3 regions of the Vibrio sp. JZG120 genome follow, and region 1 is predicted to be linked to each of the others. Evidence: riboswitches for the same ligand, from Rfam matches in the RefSeq annotation. Region 1 holds a riboswitch; each other region holds the start of a gene.

Region 1 (9,954 bases):
TTTTCTGCAATTGCCGTTGTCGCTTCTTGTGCACTGTAGCCCACGTTCGCCATTAAGTGACCTTGATAGTTTTCGCGTGCTGGCTTGAGAACATCTGCTTTTTGTACGCCCTTTAGATCCGCACGCATCACGTGCCAATAAGCAAGATCGAAAGCATTAAGTTGCTTAGCTAAGTAACGAACCAAGCCAACCGGATCGCTGTCTTTCATATCATTAAATCCATTTAATGGTGATGTGCGCAGCCCTACTCTTCCAGATCCCCATACCTCGATCACTTCTTTAACTATCTCAAGTAAGAAACGAGCACGATTTTCGACCGAGCCACCGTACTCATCAGTACGTAAATTCGATCCATCACGAAGAAAGTTATCGATAAGATAACCATTGGCGCCATGTATCTCCACACCATCAAAGCCTGCTCTCTTGGCGTTTTCCGCACCTTGCTTAAACGCTGCCACAATGGAAGCTATCTCATCCACTTCGAGTGCTCGTGGTACCGTATATGCTTGCTTACCTGAAGGGGTATGGACTAACTCATCACGAATGGCTAGTGCGCTCGCTGCAACAGGCGTTTTCCCGTCATTCAGTTCAGGATGACAAGCGCGTCCCGCATGCCAAATTTGCAAGACGATCTTACCGCCTCTTTCATGAACCGCATCCGTTACCTTTTTCCAAGCTGCAATTTGTTCTTCGTTATAAATGCCCGGTTCTGCCATAAAAGCAGACGTTCCTTCCATCACCATGGTGCATTCAGCAATGATAAGTCCAGCACTCGCGCGTTGAGCATAGTACTCAACCATAAGGTCATTCGGGATATGATCTGCGCTGGCACGAGCGCGCGTTAAAGGGGCCATAATGGCACGGTTATCTAATGCTAATTGACCGAGTTCGATAGGAGAAAATAAGTCTACAGAGTTGGACATGTTGTTTACCTCAAATGACAATAACTTGATGGCTAAGGATGAAGAGCCAGACTATAATCAGATCAATATTGAAACAATATGGATAATTGAAAGTGATTGTTCGAAATTTAGAAACAATTGACTTTAGGACGCTCTCTATCTTTGTCACAAGCTGTCGACTACTGAGCTTAACCAAGTGCGCGCTGGAGTTAAACCTACCAAAATCTACTGTTAGTAAAGCCATAACCAGACTCGAACAACACTTTGAAGCCAAGCTCCTAGAGCGCACGACCCGAAAGTTGGTGATTACCGAAGCTGGTCAAATGGTTTTAGAGCGTGCTGCAAGCTTAGTTGAGGAATTTCACTCGATTGGTCAAGACGTTCAGGAAATGGAACAGCAGATCCAAGGTCGGCTTCGCATTGCTGCGCCACCAGCCTTGGACGCGTATATAGCTGAGCACATCTTTTTACCATTTTTAAAACAATGGCCAAAAGTACAAATTGCGTTAGAAGCATCGAACGATTTTGTTGATCTGTTTTCACACGGTTTTGATATGGCAATTCGAGTCGGCCAGATCGTCGATGATCGACTGATTGCTAAAAAATTGGGCTACACCACCCGAGTATTGGCCGCCAGTCCTGAGTATTTAGCTGAGTGTGGCGTACCTAAAACGCCAGAAGATCTGACAACACACAACTGTTTGAGATATCAGTATGTTTCAGAGATAGGCCCTTGGACGTTGATTTCGCAGGACAGCACGGTCAACGTCTCGGTAAGCAGTAACTTCTCTAGCACCACCGTAGAAGCGGTATTAAAAGGCGCGCTCAAAGGATTGGGAATCGCTAACTTACCTATGCAAAACATGACGCAAGAGCTGGAAAATGGCTCCTTAGTCAGAGTTTTACCTCAATGGCACACGGTACCAATGCCCATTTATTTAGTCTATCGTCCTGGCGCAAACCGAACGCGACGAGTACAAGCGATGATTGACCATATCATGAGCCTAAGATCTCAGTTTGAATTTGGTCCTCGACATGGTTTGTGTTGCGGTGAAGCATAATCCCGCCACCATTGAGCATTAGCGTGCGGCTCGGATAAATGCCGCAAGCTTCTCACTAGCATGCTGTTCACTCAATGCAGACATACTATCCGCCGCTTCCACTTTGCCATCAGCCACAAACACAAAGTGGCTGGCAATGGCTTTGGCATCGCTTAAATGGTGCGTGACCATCAATACGGTTATTCCCCGCTCTGCCGCCAGTTTTTTTACCAAGCTCAGCATCTCTTCACGTAAAACCGGATCAAGCGCCGAGAAAGGCTCATCCAACAGCCACATGGGATGAGGCTGAACAAAACAACGTGCTAAGGCAACACGTTGACGCTGCCCACCAGAAAGGTGCTCAGGCAAACGGTCGAGGTACTCTGCAACGCCAACTTGCTGCGCAGCTTGTTCAACCTGACGTTTTTGGTCTACCGTGAGCTTTAGCCCTGGGTGTAAACCTAAGCCAATGTTGTCACGCACCGACAAGTGAGAAAACAAGTTATGCTCTTGGAACAGCATGGAGAAAGGACGCTGATAGGGCTCTTTGTGCACAATCGACTCACGATCAACCCGAATGTCACCTTGGTCAGGATGGATAAACCCAGCCACCAACGCCAGCAACGTCGATTTTCCAGCCCCACTTGGTCCCATCAGCGACACAATCTGACCTTGCTCAATCGTTAAGTCAAAACGAAACAGCTCACGTTGGTAGGTGTACTGCACATCATCCAACACTAACATTACGCTCTCTCCTTCGTTTTCAATACTTTCTCAATCAAGGCAAAACAGCCCACACTCAACAACAACAAGGTCACCGATACCACCGCAGCCGCGTCCATCTGATAGCTGCCAAGTAACTGGAACAAATACAGAGGCAAAGTGCGGAACTCTTGCCCGCCAAACAACGCGATAGCACTTAAATCGCCAATCGCAAACATAAAGCTGATCGCAAACGCATGTGCGAATGGCTTGCGCAGCGCCTGCCACTCCACCACTTTAAAGCGTTGCCAGCCACGCATGCCTAAGCTGGCACACAGATACTGGTATTGCTGCTCGATGTGCAGTATTGGCTGTGCCAGCGTTTTGATCACGTAAGGCAAAGCCATCAAACCATTTACCAAAATCACAACAAAAAACGCCAAGCTAAAAACATCGGTAAATGATCGCAACAGCAAGAATAATCCGGTGCTAATCACCAAACCCGGCGTCACCAAAATAATGGTGCCGATTAGCTCAATCTGATCGGCTCGCGTATTTTTGTACTGCAATCGCCAACGGCGACTGGTCAACAATATAGACACGCCCGCAGCGACCGCAAGCGCACTGGCTAACCCTGCCACTTTGAGTGAGTTAGATAACGCAGACCAAAAACGTTCATCGGTTAAAACCGTCCAAACTTGTTGGTTGATGCCACTCAGTAACACCATCAATAACGGTGGTATCACCAGTAAAAAGGCACCTATGATCCAAAAGCTATCCCAAGCTTTTGACCACCCATGATCCTTCGTTAAATATTGCTGTACCGATGTGCTGCCAGCACTGATAGAAACAGGCTTTGTTAACTTCTGCACTCCAATGGCAAGCAGTCCACATAACAGCATCTGCCACAGCGCCAATAACGCCCCAGCTTGTAAATCAAAATCAAACTTAATCGCTTGGTAAATGGCCAATTCAATGGTGGTAGATTTTGGCCCGCCCCCCAATGCCATTACAGTGGCGAAACTGGTGAAGCACAGCATAAATACCAAACCACAAACGTGGGGAAGTTGCTGTCTTAAACGCGGCCATTCCACCCAACGAAACTTATTCCAATGGTTCATACCTAAATGCGCACACAGCTTATGTTGCTCGGCAGGAATAGATTCTAATGCTTGCAACAGCAAGCGCGCCGCGTAAGGTAAATTAAAGAACACATGGGCGAGTAAAATGCCGTTCAAACCGTAAATAGAAAATGGCAGTTTGCTATCGAAACTCTGTAGCCACTGCGCTAACAAACCGCTGTTGCCATAAATCGCTAACAGCCCGAAAACACCAACCAAAACAGGCAAAACTAGCGTCGATGCAAACAGCTTAAGCAGTAATGACTTACCCCAAAATTGGCGACGTGAAAGCGCGTGCGCAACTGGAATGGCAAAGCCAACACTGAGCAATGTGGAAAGAAAAGCTTGGTAGAAGCTGAACTTGGTGACATGTTGATAATACGGGTCGTCCCATACCACAGACACATCAAGTGAAGGGGCTTGAACAATCAAAGCACCTAGGGCAGAAACAACAAAGGTCGCGATGATCATCGCGACCCCTAAACCTATTTTTGGAACAGAATTCAAAGGTAAAACCTATCTCATTCAGATGAGGGGTGGAACGTCAGCTAAAACGTCAGTGCGCTTTGCCATTCGCGAATCCAAGACTTACGCATTTTTGCCACTTCATCAGCACTAAAGCTCAACGACTTGTTTGGAACGCTCAAGGTTTCAAAACCTTCAGGTAACTCAACGTCAGTAACAGGGTACATCCAGTTACCCGTTGGCATCGCTGACTGGAACTCATCACTTAAAATGAAATTCATAAATTGATCAGCAAGTTCTGAATTTTTTGCCCCTTTCACTTTAGCGGCGACTTCAACTTGCATGTAGTGACCTTCAGCAAAATTCGCCGTCGCAAACTTTGAATCGTTTTCCGCAATTAAGTGGTACGCAGGTGACGTAGTGTAAGAAAGCACTAAGTCCGACTCGCCGTTAAGGAACATGGAATACGCTTCTGACCAACCTTTCGTGACCGTTACGGTTTTGCTCGCTAGCTTCTGCCACGCTTGCGTCACATCGTCTCCATAGATGGATTTCATCCACAGCATCAAGCCTTGGCCCGGCGTTGACGTACGCGGATCTTGATAAATCACTTTCAAATCATCGCGCGTTTCCACCAGCTCTTTCATGCTTTTCGGCGGATTAGCCAGTTTCTCTGTGTTGTACACAAATGCGAAGTAGCCGTAATCGTACGGTACAAACGTCGTGTCGCTCCAACCATTTGGTAACACTGTGTTGGCCGTATCCACATTGTGCTCGGTAAGCAGACCGGTTTTCTTTGCTTCTGCCATCAGGTTGTTATCCAGACCTAACACGATGTCGGCTTTGCTATTACCGCCTTCAAGACGAAGACGATTCAGGATCGACACACCATCGTCCAACGCCACGAAGTTAACGTCACAGCCACATTTTGCTTCAAAAGCTTGCTCGATTTTAGGACCCGGCCCCCAATCTGCGGCAAAAGAATCGTAGGTATAAATAGTTAATGGGTTTTCAGCAGCAAACGCTGAAGTAGAGGTAATTGCAGCTAAGGCAATCAGACTTGAAGTGGTTTTCACTGCTCGCTCTCCATGAGTATTTCAGAGAAATAAGTTGAGCGGCACAGGGTTGAGGCGGCTATTAAGGACTTCCAATATCCAGACTCAATTCCTACGCCAGCATTATCTGGTTCAGGTAATACGGGTCCCTAGTTAAGAACTTAGGTCTCAGCGCCCAAATGCATTGATTGACTCAATGCTAAATGGGTTTGCTCCCCGATGAGTTGGATGGATTGTAAAGGTATTTGAGTGGTTACACAATCAGCTCACGAACGCTGGTCATAACCCCAACGAGGCACTAAACCTTGCTCAATACCTAAGTGGTCGAGAATTCTCGCCACCATAAAATCCACTAAGTCTTCAATGCTCTTCGGCTGATGATAGAAGCCCGGAGCCGCTGGCATGATGGTCACGCCCATTTGCGACAGTTTGTGCATGTTCTCCAGATGCAGCGTTGAGAATGGTGTTTCGCGAACCACGAGCAACAGCTGCCCGCGCTCTTTCATTACTACATCAGCGGCCCGTTCGATCAAGTTGTCCGACATACCGTGTGCTATGGCCGCAACGCTTCCCGCAGAGCATGGGCAAACCACCATTTGTTTGGGCGCTGCAGAACCAGACGCAACCGGCGAGAACCAATCGTCTTTACCGCAAACGGTGATGTTATTTGGATCACAGTTGAGATGTTCCACCAGCGCTTGCTTTGCGGCTTCTGGGCCACTTGGCAACTTAAGATTGTGTTCGGTTGCCATCACGACACGAGCCGCCGAAGAGATCAGAACGTAGACATGATAATCCGCCGCGACCAAACATTCTAAAAGGCGCAGACCATAAGGTGCACCAGATGCTCCAGTTAACGCTAAAGTGATGGCTTTTTCTGCTTGCTGCTGTTTGTTTTGCATAAAATCAGGCTTTTTGTTTAAGTTGCTCGAGGATCTTGCCGTGAATACCGCCAAAGCCACCATTACTCATCACGAGGATTTGGTCACCTGGCTGCGCACGTTCAACGATTTTCGCTACAAAGTTATCGATGTCAGCGTCAACAAAAGCAGGTTGCTGACATTGTTCCGCGATATCTTGCACCGACCATTCGATGTTGTCTGGTTGGAATAAGAACACTTCATCTGCGCTGTGTAGCGAATCCGCGAGTGTGTTTTTGTGCACGCCGCGCTTCATAGTGGCAGAACGAGGTTCCAACACGGCAAGAATGCGTTTTTCGCCTACCTTGTTACGCAAACCACCGACGGTGAGTTCAATTGCCGTTGGGTGATGCGCAAAATCATCGTAAACCGTCACACCTTGCTCTTCACCTTTTAACTCAAGACGGCGCTTGGTGTTAATGAAACGGCCCAGAGCCTGACACGCAAGCTCCGGCGTTACGCCAACGTGTCGCGCCGCGGCAATCGCCATCAGTGCATTATCAACGTTATGATCACCCACCAAATCCCATTCGACGGTACCGACCTTCTCGCCTTGCAGAGCAACTTCAAATTTTGAGCCATCGACCACTAATTTGTGCGCTTGCCAGTCGCCATCAACACCTGAAAACTGCTTTTCTGTCCAGCAACCACGCTCTAATACATCCGCCAAAGCTTGGTCTTGCTTCGGAGCTAAGATTAAGCCATTGCCGGGAACCGTTCGCACTAAATGATGGAATTGGCGCTTGATCGCCTCTAGATCATCGAAGATGTCAGCATGATCAAACTCAAGGTTGTTCATGATTAAGGTTCGAGGATGGTAGTGCACAAACTTAGAACGCTTATCGAAAAAAGCACTGTCATATTCGTCCGCTTCAACGACAAAAAACATGCTTTCGCCCAAACGAGCAGAGACTCCAAAGTTACCAAGAACTCCACCAACTAGGAAACCAGGTTGATAACCGCAGTCTTCGAGTATCCAAGCCAGCATGCTCGACGTGGTCGTTTTACCGTGTGTACCCGATACCGCCAATACCCAGCGATCGTGCAGCAAAAACTCGTTGAGCCACTGCGGACCAGAGGTGTAGCGCATGTTGGTATTGAGCACATGTTCAACACATGGGTTACCGCGGCTCATGGCATTACCGATCACCACAAGGTCTGGTTGAGGGTCGAGTTGAGACGGGTCGAAGCCTTCAATAATTTCAATACCTTGAGACTCAAGCAACGTGCTCATCGGTGGGTAAACGTTGGCATCAGAACCAGTGACTTTATGCCCTAATTGGCGCGCTAAAATCGCAGCGCCGCCCATAAATGTGCCACAGATACCCAAGATATGAATGTGCATAAACTAAACCTTGTAATGCGTTCTTTAATGCTTTCATTATCGCGATCACAACCAGAAAAGCGAGAGACTTTAGCCTTCTTCTTGCAGTCCCTTTCACAAATATGACAAGGTTGAACACAGACTGTACAACCTCTTGCTTACTGATGAATCCCTCAAACAAGTCTACAAATAAATTGAGATCTCAAACAGTTACTTCATTACCATTAAAAAGATCTGCGACTTAAACTTACATCCAGCGCAATCGTTTAACATCCATAAAGAGATGCTCACTTGCGCACTACCCCCAATGAAATGAAAATGTAAGGATTAACCATGTCAGGACTGCGCACCCTAGGCGAGTTCATTGTCGAAAAACAAGCGGATTTCCCCCACGCTAGCGGTGATCTATCATCCCTTTTAGCCTCCATTCGTTTAGCTGCAAAAATCGTTAACCGCGAAATCAACGCAGCGGGTCTCGGTGATATCACTGGTGCTGTAGGCACGGAAAATGTCCAAGGTGAAGACCAGCAAAAGCTCGATGTTTACGCGAACGATAAGTTCAAAGCCGCGCTTGAAGCTCGTGACCAAGTGTGTGGCGTTGCCAGTGAGGAAGAAGACGAAGCGGTTGCTTTCAACAAAGAGCTCAACCAAAACGCCAAATATGTGGTACTGATGGACCCACTTGATGGTTCTTCTAACATCGATGTGAACGTCTCTGTCGGTACTATCTTCTCTATTTATCGCCGTGTTTCACCTATTGGCACGCCAGCGACAGAAGAAGATTTCCTTCAGCCTGGTCATAAGCAAGTTGCCGCTGGTTACGTGATTTACGGTTCATCAACCATGTTGGTTTACACCACGGGTAACGGCGTAAACGGCTTTACTTACGACCCATCTATCGGCAGCTTCTGCCTTTCTCATGAAAACATGATGATTCCAGAAGAAGGCAAGATTTATTCGATCAACGAAGGTAACTACATTCGCTTCCCTCAAGGGGTGAAGAAGTACATCAAGTACTGCCAAGAGAATGTGCCAGAAGACGGTCGTCCATACACTTCGCGCTACATTGGCTCATTGGTTGCTGATTTCCACCGCAACTTACTGAAAGGTGGTATCTACCTTTACCCTAGTACGCAAAGCCATCCACAGGGCAAACTGCGTCTGCTTTATGAATGTAACCCAATGGCGTTCTTAATTGAGCAAGCGGGCGGTATTGCATCAGACGGCGTCAATCGCATCATGGATATCAAACCAACCGAATTGCACCAACGTGTGCCTTTCTTTGTTGGTTCTAAGAACATGGTTCGCAAAGTTGAAGAGTTCCTTGAACTGCACCGCGACGAAGAATAATTTCAGACCTTTGTCCAACGCGGCAGGTGTTTACCTGCCGCGTTTTTGTCGCTAAAGTGAAACGCGAATTTATCATCAGATGAAGCCGCTTCTGTGTGACTCATCGTTAATGAAAAGGAATATTCTAATGAGCTTAAACCATGTGCCAGCAGGCAAGTCGCTGCCTGAAGATATCTATGTCGTGATCGAAATTCCTGCAAATGCAGATCCAATCAAGTACGAAGTAGATAAAGACTCTGGTGCGGTATTTGTCGACCGTTTCATGTCTGCACCGATGTTCTACCCATGTAACTATGGCTACGTGAACAATACGCTGTCTCTTGATGGCGACCCAGTCGACGTACTGGTACCAACACCATACCCACTCATGCCAGGTTCAGTGATTCGCTGCCGTCCTGTTGGCGTTTTGAAGATGACGGATGAGTCAGGTGAAGACGCAAAAGTGTTTGCGGTTCCACACTCCAAAATCTCGAAAGAGTACGATCACATCCAAGATGTAAACGATATCCCAGAACTACTGAAAGCGCAGATCACGCAATTCTTTGAGCGTTACAAAGAGCTTGAAGCGGGCAAATGGGTGAAAGTGGATGGTTGGGCAGGTGTTGCTGCCGCTAAAGCTGAGATCCTAGAATCTTACGAGCGCGCTCAGAAAAAATAAGCATCACGGCTGATACAAAATTAAAAAGAGCTGCTTTAGGGCAGCTCTTTTTAATTTTGTGTAAGTCAACTAGATAGGCGCGCCTGCAGAAGACATTCGGCCGGCGTCATAGTCATGCTGAAAGAAAGGGTCTAGGTCATCACAAATACCAAAATACGGACGCCCGATAACACCAAGCATATACGCGCTTTGTTCACAATACTCTTGCTTCCCTTGCTGATAACCCGTTTGATAGGCCATGATCAGTTCAGGCGTAGCATGATTAGTACTATCCAGTGCAGCGATACGATCTTCAGATAAAACTCTTAATCCATCTAAGGCAGACTGCTTACCAAACGCTTGCCAGTCGGTAGCATTACTCGAGGTCGGCAGGGTTGTTTGCGCGCATGCGGCAAGAATCAACGCCATTGATCCAAT
Region 2 (9,954 bases), on a different contig from region 1:
CATTCTTCCCGCCATCGACTGTTTGCCGTCTTTTTCAAACAAGGTATACGCGTAACAAGTGAACGATCGCTCGAAATGTTGACATAACGTACCTTGAGTATTCGCGATGATGAGCTGAGTTTCACCGTCACTGTAACCATTGTATGGTGAGCTTGAAGCGTGAGGCAGAGCCACAACACCTTGCTCAAGCGCAAGGGACAGTTCAATTTTCTCATCGACCGATGTGGTATCGTCTTGCGCAATTTCTGCAATATCAGTGGTGATTTTGCTGTTTACGCAGCTGATGGTTTGATGCTCATCTTGCTTGGAAAAGCGAGCACTTTGCAGCGCGTTTGTGAGCATCAAATCTAAACTTGGTTGCTCTAGTGATTCAGAATAACTTGTCGCGACACGAGCATCTTTAATAACTCGAACACCCAGCACTTGACTTGAGCTTACTTTGTACTCATCCAGCTTGCCTTGGTTTGCTTTCAGCGAAAAGCTGCTGTTACGGTTCACAATCACGTCCGCTTCCGCACCTTGACGCTTTGCTTCTGATAGGACGTAATCAACCGCATTAAGAAGTTGTTGTTCTTGGCTCATTAGTTACCGCCTCCTACCAGAATATTATCTACTTTCAGTGTTGGCTGACCGACTGTTGTTGGTACTGAACCACTTACTGAACCACACATGCCCGGCGCAAGCGCCATGTCTTTGCCGACCATGCTGATTTCTTTCAACACTTTTGGACCCGTGCTGATCAGCGTTGCTGTTTTCAGAGGTTTGGTGATTTTGCCATTTTCAATGAGGTAAGCTTCACGAACAGCAAAGTTAAACTCGCCCGTTCCCGGTTGAACCGAGCCGCCGCCCATCTTCTTCGCATAGATACCACGTTCGATACCTGCCAGCATGTCGTCAAGTGAATGCTCGCCTTCTTCGATAAAGGTGTTACGCATCCGCGAGGTTGGTGCGAACTTGTAGTTCTGACGACGACCAGAACCCGTAGGCTCATAACCTGTCTTCATGCCACCCATTTTATCGACCATAAAGCTGGTTAGCTTACCGTCTTTGATCAATTGAGTTCGCTGAGTCTTCATGCCTTCGTCATCAACATGAATCGAGCCCCATTCGTTGGTCATGGTGCCATCATCGACAGCATTCACTGCAGTGTGAGCAACCATTTCGCCCATTTTGTCGTGGAATACGGACGCTTTCTTCGCAACCGAAGTGGTTTCGAGTAAGTGACCACACGCTTCATGGAAGATAACGCCGCCAAAGCCGTTACCAATTACCACTGGCATTTCACCCGATGGACAAGCATCCGCGCCAAGTTTCACTAACGCTTGCTGCGCGATAGTTTGACCCAGCTCTTTCGAATCAAGTTGTTCGCTGAACTCCCAACCAGCAAGAGCGCCAGGACCTTCCATACCAGAAGACTGCTCATTACCTTTTTGAGCAACGGTGTTACCCGCCACACGAATGTAGTGACGCGTATCGTCTACATGCAAACCTTCTGAGTTGAAGATAGACACTTGCTGCTCGCGCTGAAGCACACTACCAATGAACTGGCTGATGTACTCACTTTCTGCACGCGCAGCTTGGTCAACTTTCAATAGAAACGCGATTTTTGAATCTAAGTTGGCATCCTGACTTAACGGCATGCGGCAACCGTGTTGGATTGGGTAGCGGTTCAAATTTAAAGAACCTGCTGACGCGATTTGCTCACGCTTGTCTTTTGCCGCAAGCAATGAGGTTACGCGTTTTAGCTCGGCTTCGTCCGTGCTATTGGTGTATCCATAAAGCACTTTGTGACCGAAGAAGAGGCGAATACCGATACCAAAATCAATCCCCGAATTGATCTTGTCCACCTCACCAGATGCGATCTGGACGGTGTTAGTTTGATGATGTTCAACGAATAGTTCAGCGAAATCAGCCCCTAAAAAGAGAGCATGATCGATCACTGACTTCGCTGTTGCAGAATTAAGCATGAAGTCTCCTTGCTCGATGATCGTCTTAGCCTTCCTAATTAACTGTCGAAAAGTTCAACAAAGTTAAATTGGCAACGCGTTAAATTTTAACAGTTTTTTAACCTTGTTTTGTGCTAATCCTTGCTTAGCGAGACCACGATTATTTATTAAATATTCCAGGTTCAGCTCTTTCACCAGAGCGTTGCACTAGTAAATTCCACACGACGAACCATTTAGATGCTTACCCTATCACTCACCTCGCATAATTGAATACTCAATAATAATTACTCTCAAAAAACGTATCCCTTCCGCAATGGTCCTGCTATCATCCGAGCGAAATAGTCGGGGGGCCACGCGATAAGCGTTGGCTGAGATCGAGATTCGAGACCCGTTGAACCTGATTCAGTTAGCACTGACGTAGGGAACTATGCGCACTTTGCCTTTCGCCGCCCCTCTTAGGTAAGCGATAGCGATCGAAAAATCGATCTATCTGCAACGGTCAAAGTCAGTTCCTATACGTCTTGTAGTAGGAGCGACCATGACGCAGCAATCACAACCTCATTCACATCACACGCCAGCCTTGCCTACCCCTATCGTATTGACCATCGCGGGCTCAGACAGTGGTGGCGGTGCAGGTATTCAAGCCGACATCAAAGCGATGTCCGCAACCGGCAGTTTTGCTTGCTCGGTAATCACGGCGATTACTTCGCAAAATACCCAAGGCGTTTCTGCGATTTTCCCCATTCCTCTCGACCATGTAGAGAGCCAACTTGATGCAGTATTTACCGACCTCAACATCGTTGCAGTCAAAGTGGGCATGCTAGCCGACTCCAACATCATCAAAGTTGTTGCAGACAAAATTAAACAATACCAGCCAAAACACCTCGTGATTGACCCTGTAATGGTGGCCACCAGCGGCGATCTATTACTGGAACAGTCGGCAATCAGCACATTAAAAGAAGAGTTAATTCCACTGGCAGACATCATCACTCCTAACCTGCCAGAAGGTGCAGCATTGACGGGTAAGCCAGTGCCTCAATCAGAATCTGAAATGAACGATATGATTACCGACCTTCGTGCACTTGGTGCCAAAGCTATTCTGCTCAAAGGCGGTCATCTTGAAGAAAATGAAAACAGCAACGATCTGCTGATCATGCAAGACTGTGCCGAGTTAATCAGCGCCAAGCGTTTTCCGACCAAAAACACCCACGGTACGGGCTGTACACTGTCTTCCGCCATTGCGTCTTACCTTAGCCAAGGCAACAACCTACACAAAGCAGTGCACCTTGGTAAGCAGTACATCAGCCAAGCTATCGCACACGCTGATGAATTGGATGTCGGTAAAGGTCACGGCCCTGTGAATCACTTTTTTTCGGGTCATACTTATGTTCGCTAACGCGATTGGCATTCAGCTTTCCGACGCCAGTTTGCAATACAAAGACAGCCAAACACCGACTTTAGCGAAAGTGAACATGGTCATTCCTATCGGTCAATGGACGGTATTACTCGGGCGAAGTGGCTGCGGAAAAACCACGATATTGCGTTACTTAGCTGGCCTACTGGATAACCAAGTTGACTGGCATGGCGAACTCATCACAACCGATGGCGCCGCACTGCATGACCGTATCGCTTACATGGCTCAGCAGGATTTATTGCTACCGTGGCTTAACGTGCTGGATAACGTCTGCCTTAGCTCGCGCTTTTCTCACGCCAACTCAAATTCAGCGGATGATAAACAACGTGCTCTCAACTTATTAGAGCACGTTGGGTTGGCTGATTATGCTAACGCCAAACCCGCTCAACTCTCTGGAGGTATGCGACAACGCGTAGCCCTTGCTCGCACTCTGATGCAAGACAAACCTTTGGTTTTGATGGATGAACCTTTCTCGGCATTGGACGCCGTGACTCGCCACAAATTGCAAACTCTCTCAGCCGAGCTACTAAAGGACAAAACCGTTGTCTTGATTACGCACGACCCACAAGAAGCGGTGCGATTGTCACACCAACTCTATGTGTTGCAAGGCACGCCTGCTCAAGCGCAGCACTTGGTTGTTCCGGACTCCAAGCCACCAAGATCTCTCGATGGAGAGTGCGCAGCGCTACAGCAGGCGATTTTGGATCAGTTGGAGAAAGACTATGAGTGATATGACTCAGTACAACTCCGTTTCGGCGCGTATTAGTAAAAAGGAACGCGTAACTCATCCGGCGTTGCGTCTGCTGATCAGCGCAGCCGTGATCTTAGGTTTGTGGCAACTCATTGTAGTGGTGTTTGACATGCCAAGCTTCATCTTGCCTTCGCCAATTGAAGTATTGGATAGATTAGTCACTCGATACGACGTGCTACTCAAACACACTTGGGTAACGGCACAAGAGATCCTACTTGGCCTCGCACTCGGCTTATCGATGGGTTTGCTATTCGCTTTGCAAATGCTGATGTTCGAGCCGCTCAAACGCTGGCTATTGCCGATTCTTATCGCTAGCCAAGCCATTCCAGTATTTGCTATCGCGCCCGTGTTGATGCTGTGGCTCGGTTACGGCATCGCATCGAAAGTAGTAATGGCGGCGATCATCATCTTTTTCCCCGTCACGACATGTTGCTACGACGGTTTACGCAATACACCAACTGGTTACCTCGATCTTGCCAAAACCATGGGCGCATCGAAATGGCAATTACTGCGCCATATTCAACTACCTGCCGCCCTACCAACGTTAGCGTCTGGTATTCGCGTTGCCGTGGTTATTGCGCCGATTGGTGCCGTGGTAGGTGAATGGGTCGGCTCAAGTGAAGGCTTGGGCTATCTGATGCTCCAAGCTAACGCTCGCATGATCATTGATGAGATGTTTGCGGCGCTGTTTATCCTCGCCGCGCTGTCTATCGCACTCTATTTCACTACTGACAAATTACTGAAAAAAGCCATTCCCTGGGAAAACAAATAGGGAAAGAAAAAGGAAGAACCCCGTGAATAAAAACAAACTTATGAGCGCTGCTGCTCTGCTCGCTTCAATCGTTTCAACTAACGTACTTGCTGCCGAAAAGGAGCTTACTTTAATGCTGGATTGGTTCGTTAACCCGAACCATGGCCCTATCGTGATCGCACAAGAGCGCGGCTACTTTAAACAGCAAGGTTTGAAGGTCAATATCCAAGAACCCGCCGACCCAAGCACTCCACCCAAACTAGTTGCGGCTGGCAAAGTCGATATGGCGATTTCATACCAACCTAGCCTGACCATCGACGTAGCGGCTGGCTTGCCATTAATTCGCTCTGCGACCTTGATTGCTACTCCCCTCAACACATTGATGGTGTTGGATAACGGTAAGAACGATAACCTTGGCGACCTTAAAGGCAAGAAAATCGGTATTGCTATCGCAGGTAACGAAGAGGCGACAATCGGCACCATGCTTACGCAGGAGAACGTGAAGTTTTCTGACGTGCAAATCATCAACGTCGGTTGGGCTCTCTCTTCCTCTCTCGCATCCGGTAAAGTAGACGCTATTTGGGGCGGCTTGCGTAACTTCGAAACCAACCAACTTGCGCTAGAAGGCTACAAAGCCAAAGCCTTCTTCCCAGAAGAACACGGCGTACCAGCGTATGACGAACTGGTGTTTGTGGCGAATGCAAAAACCTATGACAAAGCGGCTATCAAAGCGTTCAACAAAGCGCTGGAGCAAGCGACCACTTACATCGTCAACCATCCTAAAGAGTCTTGGAAAGAGTTTGTCGCTTACTCGCCAGACACACTAAACAACGAGCTCAACCAACGCGCTTGGAATGACACGTTAACTCGTTTCGCGCTTCGCCCATCAGCAGTCGATCTAAAACGCTATGACGACTACGCCGAGTTCATGTATTCACAAAAAATCATCAAAACACTGCCAAAAGCGAAAGATTACGTACCGAGCTTTGACTAATTCTACTGACCTTAGGATCTCAGCCTAGGGTCTTTTGATAACGAGATACCCATAATGAAATACCAAGATTTGATCGACGCTTGCCGCCAAGATTGGCAAGAATACACAGAGCATGCCTTCGTGCAGCAATTGGCCAAAGGCACACTGGCTCAACCTTGTTTTCTGCATTACTTGAAACAAGATTTCTTATTCCTAAAACAGTACGCGCGAGCTTATGCGCTGGCAATCTACAAAGCACGTACGTTAGACGACATGCGCCGCGCACTACCAAGTGTACATGCACTTTTAGATTCAGAGATTGCCCACCATGTTACCTACTGCGGTCAGTGGGGATTGACGGAATCTGATCTCGAAAACGAGCCGGAAGATTTTGGCACGGTGGCTTACACGCGCTACGTATTGGATGCGGGAATGACGGGCGACTTAGTTGACTTGTATGCCGCGCTCGCCCCTTGCTCCATCGGCTACGCCGTCATTGGTAAAATGCTGATTGAAGATGAAAACACGGTATTCGAAGGCAATCCTTACGCAAGTTGGATTAACTTGTACGGCGGTGAAGAGTTCCAATCTGGCGTGGCAAGTGGGGCCGAACACTTTAACCAGCTACTGGCTGAAATAGACATCCACAGCCAGCGCGGTCAAAACCTAATTCAGGTCTTCAAAACCGCAACGCGTATGGAAGTGGCGTTTTGGCAACAAGGTCTAAACGCGCAATAAGGTTAATTGGAGAATCTCATGTTAATAGAACAAATCACTCAAGCATTAACCGCAGTGCGTCAGCAAAAGCCTTTAGTCGTGAACATTACCAACTACGTGGTGATGAACAACACGGCGAACGCTTTGTTGGCTATCGGTGCTTCGCCAATCATGGCGCATTCAAAGCAAGAAATGGCAGAAATGATGTCGTTTGCTGGCGCTTTGGTGATCAACATCGGCACCCTAGACAGCGTTTGGACGCCGCGCATGAGCTATGCCGTCGAGCAAGCCAACTCGAACGGTAAAATCGTTGTGCTCGACCCTGTCGGTTGCGGTGCAAGTTCACTACGTACCGAAACCTCGCGCGAAATCGCCCGCCTTGCAAACAAGTTAATCATTCGTGGTAATGCGTCCGAAATCATTGCTCTCGCTGGTGAGCAAGCGCAAAGCAAAGGTGTAGATGCACTCGACAGTAGTGATGCAGCCCTTGGGGCGGCTCACTTCTTAATTGAAGAATATGGAGCGAGCGTGGTGATCTCCGGCGAAACTGACTACATCGTGACAAAAGAGCAAACCGTCCAGTTGAATAATGGTCACGAGATGATGCCATACGTAACGGGCATGGGCTGCACACTGACGGCACTGACTGGCGCTTTCGCAGCAATCGGCGACGAAACGGGCCTTGCTGCGGCAGCGGTGCTTGGCGTTGTGGGTGAAATTGCGGCTGAGCAAGCGCGAGGGCCTGGTAGCTTGCAAATGCATCTTTTGGATGAGCTTTACCAACTGGACGAAGAAACACTGGCAACACGTCTTAAATTACAAGTGAGATAAATCACTTCTCAATGCTTTAAACGCCTCTCACTCCAAAGACAGTGGGAGGCAAAAGGAAACATAATGAACGCCTATCGTTTGTATTTGGTCACCGACGACCAACAAGATTTATCCACTCTCAAACACGTTGTAAGAAAGGCGGTAGAAGGTGGGGTAACCATGGTACAGGTACGCGAAAAACATGGTGACGTTCGTGCATTTATTGAACGAGCTCAAGCCGTAAAGACGGTCCTTGAAGGCACTGACGTCCCGTTAATCATCAATGATCGTGTTGATGTTGCCCTTGCCGTCGATGCCGATGGTGTTCACCTCGGGCAGTCAGACATGCCAGCAGAGATCGCTCGTCAATTGATTGGCCCAAACAAGATTCTAGGCTTGTCGATTGAGACTGAAGAGCAGTTGGCAGAGGCGGATTCTCTGCCCATTGATTACATCGGTTTGAGTGCCATCTTCGCTACACCAACCAAAACCAACACCAAAAAACACTGGGGTATTGAAGGTTTGAAGATGGCGCTGAACACCACGTCTTTACCAATCGTCGCTATTGGTGGCATCAACGAAACCAACATTCCTGCCCTGAGTGCGACAGGTGTGCATGGTTTGGCTTTGGTTTCTGCCATTTGTCATGCAGAAAACCCAACCAAAGCAGCAGAATACTTACGTTCTCTGATGGATTAAGACCCCAACGCTTAAGGATGAGCGCCTTTACCCTCCGGATAAATGTCATCAATTCATCACTCAGCCTTCATTCTCTCGTCAAATTGACAAAGCGTTGATAAGTTTTTCACGCCAGATAACGTAAGATAAGCCCCTTATTTCACGTGGTTGAATAACCCTCAATAAAAACAAAACGCTCTCAATGAAAACCAAAAAATATGGATTGATGATGCTCGCCTTGTTTGTTCTTGGCATCATCCCAATGTCGCTGTTTGGCTCTTATCACAATCTCACTTCACAGGTGCCTGAAAGTCTGGGTATTACTTTTACTTTGCTCACAGATTCTGCTGGCAGCAAAGGCTTTTTAATTACCTTAACGCTGCTACTGCTTTCTTTATTTCGCTTTAAACCAAGTCGCACTGAGTGGATGCAAAAACTCTCAATGTTAGGGCTGTTACTTGTGATTGGCTTTGCCAGCAAAACGGGGCTAAAACTGATGACAGAAAGCCCGCGCCCATACACGGAATTGCTCGCAGCAGAACAATTGATTGAAACACCAGAAACGTTTTATCAGTTAGATACAAAACAACAAGCCAACGTAATTAACCAGATTTCTGAACGAGTCAGTGATTGGCGGACGCGCCATTGGCAAGGCGAGAAAGACTATTCTTTCCCATCCGGCCATACGATTTTCGTTTCGATTTGTTTGGCTTTCTTTGGTGGGTTGTTCTTACAGAACAAGTGCTATATCTCTGCACTGTCATTATGGATGTGGGGAATGAGCGTAGCATATAGCCGCTTATGGCTGGGCATGCATCGCCCTGAAGATTTAATAGGCTCAGTCTTGTTTGTCGCGATTGTATTTACTTTACTCCCGACATTTCAGATTAAGAAACAGATGCCGTTTGTTTCTCTTGCTTCGCGCTAATGTGAACGATTACTAGATAAAAAAGAAGCCAGCGATTCGCTGGCTTCTTGCTTTCAAGCGCTACTTTTTTCTAGCCATTTTTTGGTGGTTCAAACGCTGTTAGTTCTAATTCTGGGCCAGTGTATTTTTCAATACGAACCAGTGCCGAGTTCGCCGCACAGCCGTTTGCAAGTCGAGAGGTCGGAATATCCAACGTTAACACGTTACAACCGCCGTTCTTACAAATGCCGGTTTTCGGATCCAAATCCGGCCAACCGCCTTCATGAATACATACTGAACCTTGCTTGATTCGGTCAGTCACTTCCGCGCCAACCAATACTTGACCACGGTCGTTAAACGCACGAACTAGATCGCCCGTTTTAATACCACGCGCTTTCGCATCTTCAGGGTGAATCCAAATAGGTTCACGGTTTGCAATTGCGTACTCTTCGCGAATCTTCGCGTAGTTAAACTGGCTGTGTAGACGATGCGCTGCGTGCGCGGTCATTAGCTGCAACTCGCCATCTTTTGCATTGCCGGTGTACTCGGTTGGTGCCATCCACGTAGGGTGAGGAGGACAGTCTTCCAACTGGTAACCTTCAATGGTTTTCGAGAAGATTTCAATCTTACCACTTGGCGTACCTAGCGGGTTCATGATCGGGTCTTCACGGAAATCCGCGTAACGAACAAACTGTGCGTTCTTCTCGTTCCACTTCATCTCGATCAGTTGGTTATCCTCCCAGAACTTGCTGAAGTTCGGCATTGCTACGCGAGAGCCACGGCCACCTTGTTGCGCCACCTTGTAGAAGCCGTACAGCCATTCCATTTCGGTTTTGCCTTCGGTGTACACATCACGTCCACCCGGTGCTAGCATCTCCGCCATGTCCGCGAATACATCGAAGTCATTACGCGCTTCACCTTGCGGCTCAACCACTTGCTTCATTGGCACCAAGTGTTGGTTACTGTAGTCACCCGTCATCGTTAAGTCGTTGCGCTCGAACGATGTG
Region 3 (9,954 bases), on a different contig from region 1:
GGTGCCGCGCTTGAGTGCACGTATGGGAACGCCAGGAGAGTGGAGTGGCGTCAATGGTATTCATGAGCCTGTTTATACGCTGAAGCAGAACGCGACTACGCGATTAAGAATTGCTAATGTCGATAACACCATTACCTATCCGATCGCGATTGAAGGCACAGAGGCTTGGGTTATTGCCATCGATGGCAATCCAGTTAAAACGCCTTATAGGCTCACTCAACACAAAATTGGTCCGGGAATGAGATTGGATATCGGATTGATTGCTCCGAAGGCTGGAGAGCGTGTTTATGTGCGTCAAATGAAAGGGCGCTTCCCATTCTCTTTGTGTGAGTTTGAAGTTGTTGAGTCTGACCTGCCAAGCAACAAGAAACTGTCTTTATTGCCTCTCAACCCTGTGCCTGATCTTGATTTGGAAAATGCGGAGCAAATCGATTATGTGTTTGAATGGGAGGGGGCGATCACTCCTGCCGATAAATCGGGCAAAGCGATACCTAAATTCTGGCTGATGAACAAACGAGCTTGGGAGGGAATGAGTAAAGATAATATCCCAGAACCACTTTCAAAATTGGAACTTGGAAAAACCTATATCTTCAATTTGAAGAACGTTACTCAATATCATCATCCTATTCATCTTCATGGGCATACATTTACTGTTCTTGAGTTAGATGGCAAGAAACTTGACGAACCGTTCCATACCGATACGGTTTTACTTGGAAAAAATGGCAGTGCCAAAGCTGCCTTTGTTGCTAACAACCCTGGACGTTGGATGTATCACTGCCATGTTATTGAGCATATGAAAACCGGTTTGATGGGGTATATTGAAGTAAAGTGACTCCTGTAACTTTTTTAATCTCAGTGTGTTTTAAATGCAATACGTTGTCGAATTCTAAAATTTCACCATCAATATCGCTTTAGTTTTGGTTACAATATCGTCATCAATAGTGTTGGGGGGAATTATGGGACAGTTTTCCATTCTTGGTTTTATTGCGCTAGGTGGTGCTTTTGGTGCGTGTTCTCGTTACTTGATATCTGAACTGTGTATCATTTTATTGGGGCGTGGTTTTCCATACGGTACGTTAACCGTTAATGTGGTTGGTTCATTTATAATGGGCTTGTTGATTGCTGCGTTCGACAATGAACTGTTGGCAACAGAACCTTGGCGACAAGTGATTGGTTTGGGATTTTTAGGGGCACTGACGACGTTTTCCACCTTTTCTATGGATAATGTTTTACTTATGCAGCAAGGTGCATTTCTTAAGATGGGGTTAAATATTTTATTAAATGTGGTGCTGAGCATCTCTGCTGCGTGGTTCGGTTTCCAATTATTGATGCGCAGCTAGCAAAGTAGTTAAAAATTAAACAGGTCGGCTTGGTTTAACCAGGCCGTTTTTATATACTGATATCACTTGTCGGAGTGCCATAAGGCTGAGACCGTTAATTCGGGATCCGTTGAACCTGATCAGATTAGAATCTGCGAAGGGAACAAGAGAAGATATTTATACCGGAGTTCTTTCTGGTTGACCTATCAAATAGTCGAATGTTGTTATAGGCAAATTACTTAAGCTTTATTTAGCCTTAATTTGACTCCTCTTGTCGCATCTATCCGCCAAGCATTTTTATCCAATTACTTTTTATCTAGTATAACAAAGCAAGGAAAAATGCTATGTCGAGTCGCAAACAAGCGAGACTGGAAGCAAAACAGTTCATTGAAACACTCTCGGTACAGCCGTACCCAAATTCCACAAAAGTATATGTAGAAGGCTCACGTCCAGATGTTCGTGTACCTATGCGTGAAATAGCGCTAGCAGATAGTCTGATTGGTGGCACAAAAGAAGCGCCTATTTTCGAGCCAAATGAAGCCGTCCGAGTCTACGATACGTCAGGTGTTTATACTGATCCGAACTACGATATTGACCTTTATAGTGGCCTACCAAAGCTAAGAGAAAGCTGGATTGAAGAACGCGGTGACACAGAGTTACTCGATGAAGTAAGCTCGGTGTACACCAAAGAACGCTTAGAAGACGAAACACTAGACGAGCTTCGTTACGGTAATCTACCACGTATTCGACGTGCCAAAGATGGGCAGTGCGTCACTCAGCTGCACTATGCTCGCAAAGGCATTATTACCCCAGAAATGGAATTCATCGCGCTGCGTGAAAACATGGGTCGTGCCAAGTACCGTGATGATGTACTGAATCAACAGCATCCTGGTCAAAGCTTTGGAGCGAATCTTCCAAAAGACATTACCGCCGAGTTTGTTCGCAAAGAAGTTGCCGAAGGTCGAGCGATTATCCCTTCTAATATCAACCACCCAGAATCCGAACCAATGATCATTGGACGTAACTTTTTGGTCAAAGTGAACGCCAATATCGGTAACTCATCGGTGACGTCTTCGATTGAGGAAGAAGTTGAGAAGCTCGTTTGGGCGACACGCTGGGGTGGGGATACCGTTATGGATCTCTCTACTGGACGTAACATCCACGAAACTCGCGAGTGGATTCTGCGTAACAGCCCGGTTCCGATCGGTACCGTACCTATGTATCAAGCGCTTGAGAAAGTGAATGGAGTTGCCGAAAACCTTAACTGGGAAGTGATGCGCGATACTCTGATTGAGCAAGCAGAGCAGGGCGTTGATTACTTCACTATCCATGCCGGTTTACTACTTCGCTATGTGCCAATGACTGCAAAGCGTGTTACTGGCATCGTCTCTCGTGGTGGTTCTATCATCGCGAAATGGTGTTTAGCGCATCACCAAGAAAGCTTCTTATACACCCACTTCCGAGAGATCTGTGAAATCTGTGCCAAGTATGATGTGGCACTTTCTCTCGGTGATGGTCTGCGCCCTGGTTCGGTTGCCGATGCTAATGACGAAGCGCAATTTGCGGAGCTTCGTACTCTTGGTGAGTTGACTAAGGTTGCGTGGGAATACGACGTACAGGTCATTATCGAAGGTCCTGGCCATGTTCCAATGCACATGATCAAAGAGAACATGGAAGAGCAGCTAGAGCACTGCCATGAAGCTCCGTTCTACACCCTTGGTCCACTGACGACAGACGTCGCTCCTGGTTACGACCATATTACGTCAGGAATTGGCGCTGCCATGATTGGCTGGTATGGCTGTGCGATGCTTTGCTACGTAACTCCTAAAGAGCATCTTGGCTTACCAAACAAAGAAGATGTGAAAGTAGGCATGATCACTTATAAGCTTGCTGCGCACGCCGCTGATTTGGCTAAGGGACACCCAGGTGCACAAGTTCGTGATAACGCGCTTTCTAAAGCTCGCTTCGAGTTCCGCTGGGAAGACCAATTCAACTTGTCACTCGACCCAGAAACCGCGCGCGCTTTCCATGATGAAACCTTGCCTCAAGAGTCAGGAAAAGTTGCTCACTTCTGTTCGATGTGTGGACCAAAGTTCTGCTCGATGAAGATTTCGCAAGAGGTTCGAGAGTACGCGAAAGACACTGAGCAAGTTGCTGCGGACCAAGCTATCTCGATCAAAATGCTGGATGATCCTCTCGAAGGGATGCGTCAGAAATCGCAAGAATTTAGAGAGTCAGGTTCTGAGTTATACCACCCAGCAGCACATGCCGAGGTAAGTGATTAATGAGCAAAATCCTTATTCCGTCATCATTGATTGAACTAACAGGTTTAGTTCAGCAATGTTTGTTGTTGGCGAAAGAACAGGGTTTTAGCATTGAAGACATTGAGTTGGGTGTGAGCCCAACTCAATCTATTCAGCTTGTTCGCGACCAACAGACTACACATATAACGACTGATCTTATTGATGGACATAACTCTGAGCATGAGAGTTCATTTGTGCTTTATTACCGTTCTTCTTTATCGGTAGAAGTGTGCGCAAAGCAACCGTCGAAAGCGATTTACATTGGTATTGCTGATACTCAAGTTTCCGATGAAAATGAGAAAGTGCTTCAGCTTGATATCTGGCGTCACCCACTTAACGACGAAGTGAGAGCGCTTTCCGTTAAGTCCAAACCCAACGCAATGTTCGATCCCGAACATCATCTTGCTTGGACAGTAACGCTGACAGTACTCGACTTTCCTATCGAAGATGCGTTAACACTTGCTCGAGGAATGCTAACTCAACAAGCGAATGTTTCACGTGAAACACTATTGAATGATAACCTTGATGAGGGACGATCTACTAAGTGGGCTGACCAATTTGATGATTTCCCGACACCTGTACTGGAAGATAACCGACTCGGTATTCAAGTTGGTTGGTCAGCACAAGGAGAGAGCGTTAACTTTCCAACTCTAACTAAGCAAAGTCTAGGGCTCTACCCAGTCGTTGATGATGTTGCTTGGATTGAGCGTCTACTGCCTTTAGGCATCAACACTATTCAACTACGAATCAAGAACCCACAACAAGCCGATGTGGAACAACAGATCATTCGAGCAATTGAGCTAGGTCGTCAATATCAAGCACAAGTGTTCATCAATGACTATTGGCAGTTGGCAATCAAGCATGACGCTTATGGCGTTCACCTAGGACAAGAAGACATAGAAGAGTCGAATTTGGCTCTGCTAACCAAAGCCGGCATTCGTCTTGGTCTTTCTACGCATGGTTATTACGAACTACTGCGCATCGTACAAATTCATCCTAGCTACATCGCGCTAGGGCATATTTTCCCAACCACCACAAAACAGATGCCATCGAAACCACAAGGTTTGGTGCGCTTGGCACTGTATCAAAAACTGATTGATAGCATTCCTTATGGAAACACAGAGTCGGTTTTCCGTCCTGCAAAAGACAAAGCAGGTAGTGACTATGTACTTGGCTTTCCGACGGTCGCGATTGGTGGCATTGACCAATCTAATGCAGACCAAGTTTGGCAAACAGGTGTTTCTAGTTTGGCAGTTGTGCGAGCTATTACCTTGGCAGAATCACCTCAGTCCGTTATCGAGTTTTTTGCACAACTGATGAAGGAAAGACAGCTAACGTTTACTGATCAGAATAGTGAATTGGCGCATACCAAGAGAGGCGAGCATGCTCACGGATAAGCAGTTCCTTCGCTATCAACGCCAAGTCGCTCTGCCTGAAATTGCTGAAGGTGGGCAAGAGCGTTTGAGTAAATCGCATGTGCTAATCATCGGTTGTGGTGGGTTAGGAAGCGCAGCGAGTTTGTACTTGGCATCAGCGGGTGTTGGTAAATTGGTTGTGGTTGATGATGATGAAGTTGATAGCAGTAACCTACAACGTCAGATCATTTATCGTGAGCAAGACCTCCAAGTTGCGAAAACAAAAGCGACTGTAAAGCAACTTACTGAACTTAATTCTATGGTCCAAGTTCGTGCTCTCAATAAGCGATTAGACAAAGCACAGCTGCAGCTTGAGGTGATGCTAGCGGATGTGGTGCTGGACTGCACCGATAACATGCCAACGCGCCAGCTAATTAACCAAGTTTGTTTCGAGCAAAATACGCCGCTCATCTCGGCGGCGGCAATTGGTTGGCAAGGGCAATTCGCTGTTTTTGATTACCAAACACCAAGTGAACAAGAAGCGCAGAGTAAAGCGTGTTACCGCTGTTTGTATCCGTTCGATGAATTACCGCAAACGCAAAAATGCAGTGAGAGCGGTGTCGTCGGTCCGGTGGTGGGGACACTTGGTAACTACCAAGCGATAGCGGCAATTCAAAAACTGGCGACGGGAAAGTTTCATGTTGAGACTGCCAAGTTGCATCTGTTTGATGGATTGAAACTGCAATGGCAAACCATGGCGATAAGCAAAGACAAACAGTGCCAAGTGTGTGCTCAGATTTAGCTTACGAGTAATGGACAGAATTAAGAGAGTTGGAAGCAATGACGTTATCAGAACAACAAGCACCACAAATGACCGCTGCTGACTTAGATATGATCACTATTGTCATCAATGACCAGTCACATCAAGTTGCCAGTGAGTCGAATCTACAGCAAATCATTAGTCAATTTGCGTTGCCTGAAATGGGCTGTGTTTTTGCAATTAATAACCATGTTGTGCCGCGCAGTGAGTGGGCTAGCACAGTTCTTTCACAGGGAGATAGCATCTCTTTGTTTCAAGCGATCGCAGGGGGTTAAAGTCGATGCTTAAAATTGGTGATAAACAATTCGAATCAAGACTGTTCACGGGAACAGGGAAGTTTGCCAACAGCCGATTAATGGCAGAAGCGATTCAAGTGTCGGGATCTCAACTTGCGACCATGGCGTTGAAGCGTGTGGATGTGAACGACCAACAAGACGATATTTTGCTGCCGTTAGTACAAGCGGGGGTGAACTTATTGCCGAACACCTCAGGTGCAAAGAATGCTAAAGATGCTGTGTTTGCAGCACAATTGGCGCGAGAAGCGTTAGGTACAAACTGGCTAAAACTGGAAATTCATCCAGACCCGAAGTACTTGATGCCCGATCCAATTGAGACACTTGTAGCCGCTGAGGAACTGGTGCGTGAAGGCTTCATTGTGCTTCCTTATTGTCATGCTGACCCAGTACTGTGTAAACGATTGGAAGAAGTAGGCTGTGCTGCGGTCATGCCATTAGGCGCGCCGATCGGTTCTAACAAAGGGATAGTTTCTCATGATTTCCTAGAGATCATTATCGACCAAGCTAATGTTCCTGTCGTTGTCGATGCGGGTATTGGTGCTCCTTCACATGCCGCGCGTGCGATGGAAATGGGCGCGGATGCCGTGCTCGTCAATACCGCGATTGCAGCTTCGAGCGATCCCGTTGCGATGGCGAAGGCATTTAAGTTGGCGGTAGAGTCGGGGCGTATGGCTTATGAAGCCGGACTTGCGGGTAAGGTTTCTCATGCGGTTGCGTCGAGTCCACTGACGTCATTCCTAGATGAGCTTTAATCCTAGATTGGTTTAGCTATTAAGCGAGGAAAACATGAGCTTCGTTGAACAATTTAAGCAGCTGAATTGGGATGACATTTCGATGTCGATCTACGCGAAAACGGCACAAGATGTCGAGCGAGCATTGAATAAACCCAAGCGTGATTTGGAAGACTTTAAAGCGCTAATTTCACCAGCGGCTGAAGCATATTTAGAGCAAATGGCTCAGCTGTCATACTCAGCAACTCGCAAGCGGTTTGGTAATACCATGTCGCTTTACATTCCATTGTACCTTTCTAATTTGTGCGCCAATGCTTGTACTTATTGTGGCTTCTCGATGGAGAACAGAATCAAGCGTCGTACCTTGAATAGGGACGAAGTGGCTGCAGAAGTTGAAGCCATTAAACGCATGAAGTTCGATAGCGTATTGCTGGTGACTGGCGAACACGAAACCAAAGTGGGCATGAAATACTTCCGCGAAATGGTACCGATGATTAAGCAACGCTTTAATTATTTGGCGATGGAAGTGCAGCCGCTAGATCAAGACGAATACGCAGAGCTAAAGATATTGGGTTTGGATGCGGTGATGGTTTATCAAGAAACGTATCATCCTTCGACTTATGCTGAGCACCATTTACGTGGCAATAAGATGGATTTCGAATACCGATTGGATACACCCGACCGCCTCGCAAAGGCGGGCATTGATAAGATCGGTATTGGCGCTTTGATAGGATTGGAAGAGTGGCGTACAGATTGTTTTTATGTGGCAGCTCACTTGGACTATCTCGAGCGCACGTATTGGCAGACTCGTTACTCAATTTCTTTCCCACGTTTACGTCCTTGTGAGGGCGCGCTCCAACCCAAATCAGTAATGACGGATAAGCAGCTTGTTCAGTTGATTTGCGCTTATCGTTTGTTGAATCCAGAAGTGGAGTTGTCATTATCGACTCGTGAGTCACCGAAGTTTAGAGACAACGCATTGGCTTTAGGCATTACCAGTATATCTGCAGCATCGAAAACTCAGCCGGGTGGTTATGCGATGGATGATGTTGAGCTCGAGCAGTTTGAGATCAGTGATGAGCGAAGTGCTGGTTCTGTGGAAGATATGATTCGAGCCAAAGGCTTTGACCCTGTATGGCGAGATTGGCACTCAGCGTATTCTGGTTAATCAGCAAATAAAGCTACTGGTCATCGTTATGTTTCACGTGAAACATAAGTAAAGAAAAGAGGGTTGATGCAAAACATCAACCCTCTACTTTTTTCTAGCTTCTAGCTTCTAGCTTCTAGCTTCTAGCTGTGTGCTACTGGTAGCGTTGCCTGACGAAGCCACTCTTTAACATCACCTTCGACTAGCGGGCTGATCTCATCCCATACTTTCTGGTGGTAATCATTCAGCCAAGCAAGTTCTGGACGAGTTAGCATATCAACGTTGATGTTGCGTTTGTCTATTGGGCAGCGTGTTAGCGATTCAAATGACAGGACAGGGAAGTCACCGTTAGTCGGTGTTTCAACAACAAGCTCTAGGTTCTCAATACGGATACCAAACGCATCTGCACGGTAGTAACCTGGCTCGTTTGATAGCACCATACCTTCTAATAGAGGCACATCAATTTGCTTCTTCGAAATGCTTGCTGGGCCTTCATGCACACTTAGGAAGTGGCCCACACCGTGGCCAGTGCCGTGATCGTAATCGTAGCCTTCCGCCCATAGGTGCTGACGAGCTAGTGTATCGATTTGGTAACCACGTGTGCCTTTCGGGAAACGAGCTCGAGCAACGCCAATATGACCTTTCAGCGCCAACGTAAATTGCTTCTTCATTTCTGCAGAAGGTTGACCAATCGCGATAGTACGCGTGATATCGGTAGTGCCATCGAGGTACTGACCGCCTGAATCCACTAGGTAAAGTGTGTTCAGCTCTAGCTTGCCAGGTTCAGGTTGGTTCTCGTGATTGTAGTGACACATGGCCGCGTTGCCGCCCGCGGCTGAAATGGTATCGAAGCTGAGATCCATTAGCGTAGGGTCTTCGCTACGAAATGCTTCCAGTTTGTCTGCTAATGTCGCTTCGTCATGCAGGTTACCAGCAGCAACTTCCGCATCTAACCAACATAGGAACTTGCTCATTGCCACGCCATCACGGATATGACACGACTTCATACCGGCAATTTCAACCGAGTTCTTCGCCGCTTTTGGCATCAGACATGGGTCTGCTGCTGCAATCACGGACGCACCAGAGTTTTGTAGTACTAGCTTAAACCAAGCGTTACTGATTGCAGGGTCAACTAATACCTTTTTACTTGTCATGGCTTCAAGGCGAGATTGAAGTGCTTCTGGGTGGTGAACGGTCACACCGCTGCCTGCGTGAGCGTCAAAATCAGCAGGTAGACGAGCAGGATCGAGGAAGTATTCAACGGTTGAGTCGGCATGCAGAATCGCGTGAGAAAGCAGAACTGGTAGGCGTGATACATCCAAACCACGTACATTCAGCAGCCAACAAATAGAATCTAATGCTGTGATCACAGCGCTATCTGCACCCGCTTTTTTTACCAGTTGGGCGATCTCTTGACGCTTACTCTCACTTGATTGACCGACGGCTTCTGTTGGCATCAGGCGAACATCAGAGACAACAGGCGCTGGGCGGTCATGCCACAACTCATCAATTGGGTTGTTGGTCAGAATATTTAGCTCAAGCTTTCCAGCCAGTTTAGCTTGTGCCATGTCTAGCCAAGCTGAGCTGTGCATACGAGGATCAATTGCGACAGATGCGTTTGTTGGCAGGTTGTCTAGAACCCAATCTAAAGCTGGTTCTTCAATAAGGTGACGATATTCAAATAGGCCACCAGGGACTTGTTTGGTGACTTGAACGGTATAGCGGCCATCAACAAAGATAGCGGCTTTGTCTTTGGTGATTACCGCAGCACCAGCAGAACCAGTAAAGCCTGTTAACCAATGTAAGCGCTCGTTGTGCGCTGGGACGTATTCACCCAAATACTCGTCCTCGTGCGGAACCAGTAGGGCATCAATATTATGTTGTATAAGCCATTCGCGAATCGCATTCACGCGGCTGAGAGTTTCGTTGTGCATCTGTTTTATTCCTTCAAATTACCGCTCCTTCATGCTCAGGTGTGGGAGC

The links. Region 1 has a riboswitch for thiamine pyrophosphate ahead of thiB (thiamine ABC transporter substrate binding subunit). Riboswitches for the same ligand answer to the same signal wherever they lie in the genome.
Region 2: it holds a riboswitch for thiamine pyrophosphate, as region 1 does, so the genes downstream of both, thiD (bifunctional hydroxymethylpyrimidine kinase/phosphomethylpyrimidine kinase) here and thiB (thiamine ABC transporter substrate binding subunit) in region 1, are expected to answer to the same signal.
Region 3: it holds a riboswitch for thiamine pyrophosphate, as region 1 does, so the genes downstream of both, thiC (phosphomethylpyrimidine synthase ThiC) here and thiB (thiamine ABC transporter substrate binding subunit) in region 1, are expected to answer to the same signal.

The regions. Positions count from the first base shown of each region.
Region 1 is NZ_JBSRRK010000005.1:284,584-294,537, reverse strand. Features, by position in the region: gene ACWPOD_RS12925 (alkene reductase) at 1-923, opposite strand, end outside; gene ACWPOD_RS12920 (LysR family transcriptional regulator) at 1,016-1,963, shown strand; gene thiQ (thiamine ABC transporter ATP-binding protein) at 1,982-2,686, opposite strand; gene thiP (thiamine/thiamine pyrophosphate ABC transporter permease ThiP) at 2,686-4,272, opposite strand; gene thiB (thiamine ABC transporter substrate binding subunit) at 4,314-5,306, opposite strand; TPP riboswitch at 5,378-5,514, opposite strand; gene ACWPOD_RS12900 (flavin prenyltransferase UbiX) at 5,552-6,187, opposite strand; gene mpl (UDP-N-acetylmuramate:L-alanyl-gamma-D-glutamyl-meso-diaminopimelate ligase) at 6,192-7,550, opposite strand; gene fbp (class 1 fructose-bisphosphatase) at 7,863-8,879, shown strand; gene ppa (inorganic diphosphatase) at 9,007-9,537, shown strand; gene ACWPOD_RS12880 (DUF2799 domain-containing protein) at 9,607-9,954, opposite strand, start outside.
Region 2 is NZ_JBSRRK010000002.1:442,903-452,856, reverse strand. Features, by position in the region: gene ACWPOD_RS07885 (TldD/PmbA family protein) at 1-582, opposite strand, end outside; gene ACWPOD_RS07880 (TldD/PmbA family protein) at 582-1,967, opposite strand; TPP riboswitch at 2,280-2,387, shown strand; gene thiD (bifunctional hydroxymethylpyrimidine kinase/phosphomethylpyrimidine kinase) at 2,485-3,342, shown strand; gene ACWPOD_RS07870 (ABC transporter ATP-binding protein) at 3,332-4,090, shown strand; gene ACWPOD_RS07865 (ABC transporter permease) at 4,083-4,883, shown strand; gene ACWPOD_RS07860 (ABC transporter substrate-binding protein) at 4,906-5,856, shown strand; gene tenA (thiaminase II) at 5,911-6,573, shown strand; gene thiM (hydroxyethylthiazole kinase) at 6,592-7,383, shown strand; gene thiE (thiamine phosphate synthase) at 7,447-8,061, shown strand; gene ACWPOD_RS07840 (phosphatase PAP2 family protein) at 8,243-8,968, shown strand; gene ACWPOD_RS07835 (trimethylamine-N-oxide reductase 2) at 9,039-9,954, opposite strand, start outside.
Region 3 is NZ_JBSRRK010000021.1:25,445-35,398, reverse strand. Features, by position in the region: gene ACWPOD_RS22610 (multicopper oxidase family protein) at 1-832, shown strand, start outside; gene crcB (fluoride efflux transporter CrcB) at 957-1,340, shown strand; TPP riboswitch at 1,401-1,499, shown strand; gene thiC (phosphomethylpyrimidine synthase ThiC) at 1,664-3,604, shown strand; gene ACWPOD_RS22595 (thiamine phosphate synthase) at 3,604-5,019, shown strand; gene ACWPOD_RS22590 (HesA/MoeB/ThiF family protein) at 5,006-5,779, shown strand; gene thiS (sulfur carrier protein ThiS) at 5,818-6,072, shown strand; gene ACWPOD_RS22580 (thiazole synthase) at 6,078-6,845, shown strand; gene thiH (2-iminoacetate synthase ThiH) at 6,880-7,992, shown strand; gene ACWPOD_RS22570 (aminopeptidase P family protein) at 8,115-9,905, opposite strand.